2 regions of the Streptomyces sp. NPDC055025 genome follow, and region 2 is predicted to be linked to the other one. Evidence: predicted binding sites of a transcription regulator. Region 2 holds the regulator's gene; the other holds the start of a gene.
What was found. The regulator HrcA, encoded in region 2, represses chaperone genes, less so after heat shock. The targets are predictions, from matches to a motif close to TTNGCACTCNGNNNNNCNGAGTGCNAA.
Positions count from the first base shown of each region.

Region 1 (4,414 bases), on a different contig from region 2:
AGGGTGTCCAGTACGGCGGTGTCCTGCCCGGTCGCGGGCGCGCGGTTCAGTTCGTCGGTGATACGCCGGTGGAGTTCGGTCAGACGCGCGGTCTTGCGGTAGTGGTTGCTCAGCAGATGGCGCGCGGTGACGAACAGCCAGCCGCCGCTCGTCTCATGGCCCGCGGCCGTCCGTTCCCACGCGGTCCTGAAGACCTCCGCGGTCAGCTCCTCCGCCGCGCCCCGGTCGCCCACCCGCCGGTGGACATAGGCCGATACGCGCGGGTGCTCGCGTGCGTACATGGCCGTGAACCGCTCGGAGCGATCGCCGTCGGGCGCACGGCCCCCGTCGCTCCCCGTCATCCGAAAGGTTTCCACATCTCTCATATGTCATGAGCCCGGCGGATCCTTACAAGCCGCGGGACACGGCCCGGGAAACGCCCGAGGGCGGCACCCCCGCGAAAGGGGTGCCGCCCTCGGTACGTACCAGGACCGCGTCCGAACCGGCCGGCTCCGAGGAGCCGTCAGGCTCAGAAGTCCATGTCACCGCCCGGCATACCGCCCGGAGCGGCCGCGGCGGCCTTCTCCGGCTTGTCGGCGATGACGGCCTCGGTGGTCAGGAACAGCGCGGCGATGGAGGCCGCGTTCTGCAGCGCGGACCGCGTCACCTTCGCCGGGTCGATGATGCCCTCGGCGATCATGTCGACGTACTCGCCGGTCGCGGCGTTCAGACCGTGACCGACCGTCAGGTTGCGGACCTTCTCGACGACGACGCCGCCCTCAAGACCACCGTTGACGGCGATCTGCTTGAGCGGGGCCTCCAGCGCGAGCTTGACGGCGTTGGCACCGGTCGCCTCGTCGCCCTCCAGCTCCAGCTTGTCGAAGACCGAGGCAGCCTGGAGCAGAGCCACGCCACCACCGGCGACGATGCCCTCCTCGACGGCGGCCTTGGCGTTGCGCACCGCGTCCTCGATGCGGTGCTTGCGCTCCTTCAGCTCGACCTCGGTCGCGGCACCGGCCTTGATGACGGCCACGCCGCCGGCCAGCTTCGCCAGACGCTCCTGGAGCTTCTCGCGGTCGTAGTCCGAGTCGCTGTTCTCGATCTCGGCGCGGATCTGGTTGACCCGGCCGGCGACCTGGTCGCTGTCACCGGCACCGTCGACGATGGTGGTCTCGTCCTTGGTGATGACGACCTTGCGGGCGCGGCCCAGCAGGTCCAGGCCGGCGTTCTCCAGCTTGAGGCCGACCTCCTCGGAGATGACCGTGCCGCCGGTGAGGATGGCGATGTCGTTGAGCATCGCCTTGCGGCGGTCACCGAAGCCCGGGGCCTTGACGGCGACGGACTTGAAGGTGCCACGGATCTTGTTGACGACCAGGGTCGACAGCGCCTCGCCCTCGACGTCCTCCGCGATGATCAGCAGGGGCTTGCCCGACTGCATGACCTTCTCCAGCAGCGGAAGGAGGTCCTTCACGTTGCCGATCTTGGAGTTCACGATCAGGAGGTACGGGTCGTCCAGGGACGCCTCCATACGCTCCATGTCCGTGGCGAAGTACGCGGAGATGTAGCCCTTGTCGAAGCGCATACCCTCCGTCAGTTCGAGCTCCAGACCGAAGGTCTGGGACTCCTCGACGGTGATGACGCCTTCCTTGCCGACCTTGTCCATGGCCTCGGCGATGAGCTCGCCGATCTGGGTGTCGGCGGCGGAGATGGAGGCGGTCGAAGCGATCTGCTCCTTGGTCTCCACATCCTTGGCCTGCTCCAGCAGGGCGCCGGAGACGGCCTCGACGGCCTTCTCGATGCCGCGCTTGAGGGCCATCGGGTTGGCGCCGGCGGCCACGTTGCGCAGGCCCTCGCGGACGAGCGCCTGGGCCAGCACGGTCGCGGTGGTCGTACCGTCGCCGGCGACGTCGTCCGTCTTCTTGGCGACTTCCTTGACCAGCTCGGCGCCGATCTTCTCGTACGGGTCCTCGAGCTCGATCTCCTTGGCGATGGACACACCATCGTTGGTGATCGTGGGGGCGCCCCACTTCTTCTCGAGGACGACGTTGCGACCCTTGGGGCCAAGGGTGACCTTGACGGCGTCGGCGAGCTGGTTCATCCCGCGCTCGAGACCGCGCCGTGCCTCCTCGTTGAACGCGATGATCTTGGCCATGTGAAGTGGTCCTCCCGGACTGGGGTGGATTGCTCCGGACCGCGCTGGCGCCCGCGACGGACGGCCTGAGAGCCGTGCGGTTCCTTGCCCCACCGGCTCTTCGGGCCTCACCGACCCGGTCCTTAAGTTGTCACTCTCACTCGCAGAGTGCTAACGCCAATGATTAGCACTCGACCCCCGAGAGTGCAAGCGCCCCCGGACTCCGGCGGTGTCCCCACGCCGGGCCGCGTGCCACCCGCGCCCGCTCATCCGGGCGCCGTACCCACGCCGGCCGCGCGCCACCCGCGCCCGGACACGCACGAGGGGTCCGTATCCCGTCTCCGGGATACGGACCCCTCGGCGTGAGCCGTGAACTGCGTGCGTCGGTGGCCGATCGCGCCGGGATCAGACGGCGAGCTTGACCATGTCCGCCTGCGGACCCTTCTGGCCCTGCGAGATCTCGAACTCCACTCGCTGACCTTCTTCAAGGGTGCGGTAACCGTCCATCTGAATCGCGCTGTAGTGGACGAAAACATCCGCACCACCGTCTACCGCGATGAAGCCGTAGCCCTTCTCCGCGTTGAACCACTTGACGGTGCCCTGAGCCATGCCTAACTCCCCTATTACTGGCCCTTCCAGGGGCCACACTTCGCGCCGGAACGCGTCGACCGCGGCTGAATGTATCTGCCCAACTGCCCTCTGCAACAGGTCAATCGGACGAGAATTATGGGCATGGCCGAACACGCATAGCGACGAATTCGCTGCGTTCCCGGGCAAGTCGGGCCGGGCAAAGCGCACCTAAAGTGCAAACAGCGCGATGACTTCAGCCCTATGTTGTCGCGTTCTCATACGCGCGCCGGATGGGCGGCGGAGGGGCGTTCCCACACTCTATCGCGTTCAACCATAAAGAATGGCTCCCTCCGCTTCTCTTGCGGAGGGAGCCATACCGGTCACCCGGTGTCGCCACGAAAGGGGCGGGCCCGGGGGCCCGTGAGTCAGCCTCCGGCGACCGCGGGGATGATCGAGACGCCGGCGCCCGCCGGGGTCGCGGTCTCCAGGCCCTGCTCGAAGCGGACGTCGTCGTCGTTCACGTACACGTTCACGAAGCGGCGCAACTTGCCCTGGTCGTCCAGGACCCGCGCGGCGATACCGGGGTGGCTGGCCTCCAGGGACTGGATGACCTCGGAGAGGGTCGCCCCTTCGGCCGGGACCTCGGCCTTGCCGCCGGTGTACGTACGGAGAATGGTGGGGATGCGGACGTTGACGCTCATGTTGGGTGTTCTGCCTTCCGTCTTCCGTGACGTCGTCGGGGTCGGTGGGCCGGATCGCGGGTGAGCGGGCCGGGCCGGGTCATCGGGCCGGGCGGCCGGTCAGCGGGCCAGACCGGCGTCGCGGAACGCGTCCAGGCTCGGGCGGATGGTCGCGGTCGGGCCCGTCGTCGGCGCCACCGCGTCCAGGGTCTTCAGTCCGTCACCCGTGTTGAGGACCACGGTCGTCAGCGCCGGGTCGAGCACTCCCGCCTCGATCAGCTTCTTGGTCACGCCGACGGTCACCCCGCCCGCGGTCTCCGCGAAGATGCCCTCGGTGCGCGCCAGCAGCTTGATCGCGTCGACGATCTGCTCGTCGTCGACGTCCTCGACCGCGCCGCCGGTGCGACGGGCGATGTCCAGGACGTACGGGCCGTCGGCCGGGTTGCCGATCGCCAGGGACTTGGCGATGGTGTCGGGCTTCTGCGGCCGTACGACATCGTGTCCGGCCTTGAAGGCGGTGGACACCGGCGAGCAGCCCTCGGCCTGGGCGCCGAAGATCTTGTACGGCCTGTCCTCCACGAGCCCCAGCTTGATCAGTTCCTGGAGACCCTTGTCGATCTTCGTGAGCTGCGACCCGGAGGCGACCGGGATGACGATCTGGTCGGGCAGCCGCCAGCCGAGCTGCTCACAGATCTCGTACGCGAGTGTCTTGGAGCCCTCGCCGTAGTACGGACGGAGGTTGACGTTGACGAAGCCCCAGCCCTCGCCCAGGGGATCGCCGATCAGCTCCGAGCAGAAACGGTTCACGTCGTCGTAGTTGCCCTCGATGCCGACGAGTTCACCGCCGTACACCGCGGCCATGACGACCTTGCCCTGCTCCAGGTCGTGCGGGATGAACACACAGGAGCGGAAGCCGGCGCGGGCGGCTGCGGCGCCGACCGCGCCCGCCAGATTGCCGGTGGAGGAGCAGGAGAGTGTGGTGAAACCGAAGGCGCGGGCGGCCTCGACGGCGATGGCGACGACACGGTCCTTGAAGGAATGCGTCGGATTGCCG
Region 1 covers NZ_JBSGVS010000018.1:44,734-49,147, reverse strand. The annotation lists gene ACWGDX_RS13965 (RNA polymerase sigma factor) at 1-341, opposite strand, end outside; gene groL (chaperonin GroEL) at 509-2,131, opposite strand; gene ACWGDX_RS13955 (cold-shock protein) at 2,516-2,719, opposite strand; gene ACWGDX_RS13950 (ubiquitin-like small modifier protein 1) at 3,106-3,381, opposite strand; gene thrC (threonine synthase) at 3,481-4,414, opposite strand, start outside.
Region 1: a site for HrcA is predicted at 2,259-2,285, ahead of groL (chaperonin GroEL). Genes of this name have one in related genera too.

Region 2 (4,414 bases):
CCTCGACATAGATACGGCCGGCCCGTGCCACCCGCGCACGGGCCCCGGGCACGGCCACGGAGCCGGAGGCCGTACGGGTCGGGCGGGCCGGGCCCCCCGCCGTCGGGCGCACCAGGGTGACCACCCGCCCGTCCAGCAGGAACCCGCCGGGGACGAGCGGGAACACCCGGTGCTTGCCGAACCGGTCCTCCAGCGTGACCGTCGGACCCTCCGCGGTCTTCTCGCAGCGGACCACCGCACCGCAGAATCCCGTCGACACCTCCTCGACCACCAGATCCGGATCCGGCTCCGCCGGGACCTCGGGCGCGGGCGTGGACTTCTTCCACGGAGGCGTCAGATCGGGGCTGTAGCTACGCATTCGCAAGACGATAGGCCGCACCGGCCGGTACGGCTACGACACCCCGAACCGCGTCGCCAGCGCGTCGCGTTGTGCCCGTACGAACGCCGCGTCCACCACCGCGCCGTGTCCCGGCACATACACCGCGTCCTCGCCCCCCAGCGTCAGCAGCCGGTCCAGGGCGGCCGGCCAGCGCCCCGGGACGGCGTCGGGGCCCGCCTGCGGCTCACCGGACTCCTCCACCAGATCGCCGCAGAAGACCACGGAAGGCGCCCCCGAAGCCCCCGCCACCAGCACCGCCAAGTCGTGCGCCGTATGCCCGGGTCCCGCGTTCACCAGTACCGCCCGGCGCCCACCGCCCAGTTCCAGGGTGAGCAGCCCCGACACCTCGTGCCGGGGTGCCACCAGCCCGTCCACCGCCCGCGCCGTCTCCTCCGCGTCCGCCCCGAGCCGTACGGCCTCCTCGAACAGACTCGATGCACCAGACACACCCGTCGTATCAGGCATACCAGGCAGACCGGACGGGCCGGACGGGCCGGACGGGCCCGAGCCGCCCGGCGCCAGCAGCCGCGCCATGCCCACCGCCCCGTACACCTCCGCCCCCGGGAACGCGGCCGTCCCCAGCACATGGTCGAAGTGGGGGTGGCTGAGTGCGATATGCGTCACGTGCCGGCCGCCGCCCAGCAGGGCCCGTACCCCGGCGGCGAGTTCGGCGCCCTCACGGACCGTCGAGCCCGTGTCGTACAGCAGGACGGCGTCCGTGCCCACGACCAGTCCGGCCGTCGCGTCCCACCCCGGCAGCCGTCGCCGCCCCACTCCCGGGGCCAGCCGCTCCCACCCGTGTTCTTCCCAACAGACGTCCATACCAGGACGCTACGGGACGGTACGGAAACGGCGCCGCCGCCGATACGCCGGATCGGGCGGTATCGTGTTCGGCCGCTCTTGCTCCGGGTGTACCCCACGGCCGTACACTTACGGGGGGAGTGTTGGCACTCCCCGTGAGCGAGTGCCAAGAAGAGTGTCAAGAAGTTGCCAAGAAGTGAGTAGCAGGACCGGAACGACCGCGGAACGGCCCGGCACGACGACCAGAGCTGGAGGTGTGCGCCATGCTCAGCGAACGCAGACTCGAGGTGCTGCGCGCCATCGTCCAGGACTATGTCGGCACCGAGGAGCCCGTCGGCTCCAAGGCGCTCACCGAGCGCCACAAGCTCGGTGTCTCACCGGCGACCGTCCGCAATGACATGGCGGTGCTGGAGGACGAGGGCTTCATCGCCCAGCCGCACACCAGCGCGGGACGCATCCCGACCGACAAGGGCTACCGGCTCTTCGTCGACAAGCTGGCCGGTGTCAAGCCGCTGTCCTCGCCGGAGCGCCGTGCCATCCAGAACTTCCTGGACGGCGCCGTCGACCTCGACGACGTCGTGGGCCGTACGGTCCGGCTGCTGGCGCAGCTCACCCGGCAGGTCGCCGTCGTCCAGTACCCCTCGCTGACCCGCTCGACGGTGCGGCACGTGGAGCTGCTGGCGCTCGCGCCCGCCCGGCTGATGCTCGTCCTGATCACGGACACGGGACGGGTCGAGCAGCGCATGGTCGACGCTCCCGCGCCCTTCGGCGAGACCTCGCTCGCGGATCTCCGGGCCCGGCTCAACAGCCGGATCGTCGGACGCCGCTTCGCGGATGTCCCGCAGCTCGTGCAGGACCTGCCCGACTCCTTCGAGCAGGAGGACCGCGGTGTGGTGTCCACCGTGCTCGCGACCCTGCTCGAAACCCTGGTCGAGGAGACCGAGGAGCGGCTGGTGATCGGCGGTACGGCCAACATCACCCGTTTCGGACACGACTTCCCCCTGACCATCCGGCCGGTGCTGGAGGCGCTGGAGGAGCATGTGGTGCTCCTCAAGCTGCTCGGCGAGGCCAAGGATCCCGGCATGACCGTACGTATCGGGCACGAGAACGCCCATGAGGGCCTCAACTCCACGTCCGTCGTCGCGGTCGGCTACGGTTCTGGCGACGAGGCAGTCGCCAAACTCGGCGTGGTCGGACCGACCCGCATGGACTACCCCGGAACGATGGGAGCGGTACGCGCAGTGGCACGTTACGTCGGACAGATCCTGGCGGAGTCGTAAGTGGCCACGGACTATTACGCCGTACTCGGCGTACGCCGCGACGCATCTCAGGACGAGATCAAGAAGGCATTCCGGCGGCTCGCGCGCGAGCTGCATCCGGATGTCAATCCCGATCCCAAGACGCAGGAGCGCTTCAAGGAGATCAACGCCGCGTACGAGGTGCTGTCGGACCCGCAGAAGAAACAGGTCTACGACCTCGGCGGGGACCCCCTCTCGGCGAACGGGGGCGGGGGCGCCGGCGGCTTCGGGGCCGGTGGCTTCGGCAACTTCTCCGACATCATGGACGCGTTCTTCGGCACGGCGTCGCAGCGCGGTCCCAGATCGCGGACGCGGCGCGGCCAGGACGCGATGATCCGGCTGGAGATCGACCTCAACGAGGCGGCCTTCGGCACGACGAAGGACATCCAGGTCGACACGGCCGTCGTCTGTACGACCTGTTCCGGCGAGGGCGCGGCGCCCGGCACCTCGGCGCAGACCTGTGACATGTGCCGTGGCCGCGGCGAGGTCTCGCAGGTCACCCGGTCCTTCCTGGGCCAGGTCATGACCTCGCGGCCGTGCCCGCAGTGCCAGGGCTTCGGTACGGTCGTGCCGACCCCGTGCCCCGAGTGCGCGGGCGACGGACGTATCCGCTCCCGCCGTACGCTCACGGTCAAGATCCCGGCCGGTGTCGACAACGGCACCCGCATCCAGCTCGCGGGTGAGGGCGAGGTCGGCCCCGGCGGCGGCCCCGCCGGTGATCTGTACGTCGAGATCCATGAGCTGGCGCACTCGGTGTTCCAGCGGCGCGGCGACGATCTGCACTGCACGGTCACCATCCCGATGACGGCGGCGTCGCTGGGCACGAAGTGCCCGCTGGAGACGCTGGACGGGATGGAGGAGATCGACGTACGGCCGGGCACGCAGTCGGGCCAGTCGATCCCGCTGCACGGCCGGGGCATCACGCATCTGCGCGGTGGCGGCCGGGGCGATCTGATCGTGCATGTCGAGGTGATGACCCCGTCGAAGCTGGACCCGGAGCAGGAGCGGCTGCTGCGCGAGCTGGCGAAGCTGCGCGGCGAGGAGCGCCCCACGGGCCAGTTCCAGCCGGGTCAGCAGGGTCTGTTCTCGCGGTTGAAGGACGCGTTCAACGGCCGGTAGGGCTGTGGCTGGTGGGTGGTTTGCCGGGCTGGGGGTCCGGGGGTGGTCCCCCGGGTGGTGCTGTCAGCCGGGCCGGCGGGGTCTGTTCTCGCGGCTGAAGGACGCGTTCAACGGCCGGTAGGCCGGCGGCCGATAGGAACGGTTCTCGCGGCTGAAGGCGTGTTCGACGCCGACAGGTTGTTGTGGGCCGGCGTTCAGGGATTTCTCTGGACGTCGGCCTTTTTGCGCGGCCGTTTCAGCGGCCCCGCCAGGTGCGGCACCGATTCGGAGCTGTCACGGAGGGCATGGCACCATGCCTCCATGTCCTCCGCACTGACCGATCTCTGCCGGTATCCGATCGTGCAGGCCCCCATGGCGGGCGGCGCCTCCTGCCCCCAGCTCGCCGCGGCTGTCTGCGAGGCCGGCGGTCTCGGGTTCCTCGCCGCCGGGTACAAGACGGCGGACGGTATGTACGAAGAGGTCAAACAGCTGCGCGGGCTGACCGGTCAGCCCTTCGGGATCAATCTCTTCATGCCGCAGCAGCACAGCGCCGACCGCGCGACCATCGAGGTCTACCGCAATCAGCTCGCCGGTGAGGCGACCTGGTACGAGACACCGCTCGGCGATCCCGAGGCCGGACGGGACGACGGCTACGAGGCCAAACTCGCGATCCTGCTCGACGACCCGGTGCCGGTCGTCTCCTTCACCTTCGGATGTCCGACCAGGTCCACCCTGGACGCGCTGGCCCGCGCCGGAACGTACACCGTGGTCACGGTGACCACACCCGAGGAGGCGCAGACCGCGCAGTGGTCGGGCGCCGACGCCGTCTGTGTCCAGG
Region 2 covers NZ_JBSGVS010000049.1:56,752-61,165, forward strand. The annotation lists gene ACWGDX_RS27335 (DUF3097 domain-containing protein) at 1-358, opposite strand, end outside; gene ACWGDX_RS27340 (MBL fold metallo-hydrolase) at 392-1,201, opposite strand; gene hrcA (heat-inducible transcriptional repressor HrcA) at 1,444-2,460, shown strand; gene dnaJ (molecular chaperone DnaJ) at 2,461-3,597, shown strand; gene ACWGDX_RS27355 (nitronate monooxygenase) at 3,898-4,414, shown strand, end outside.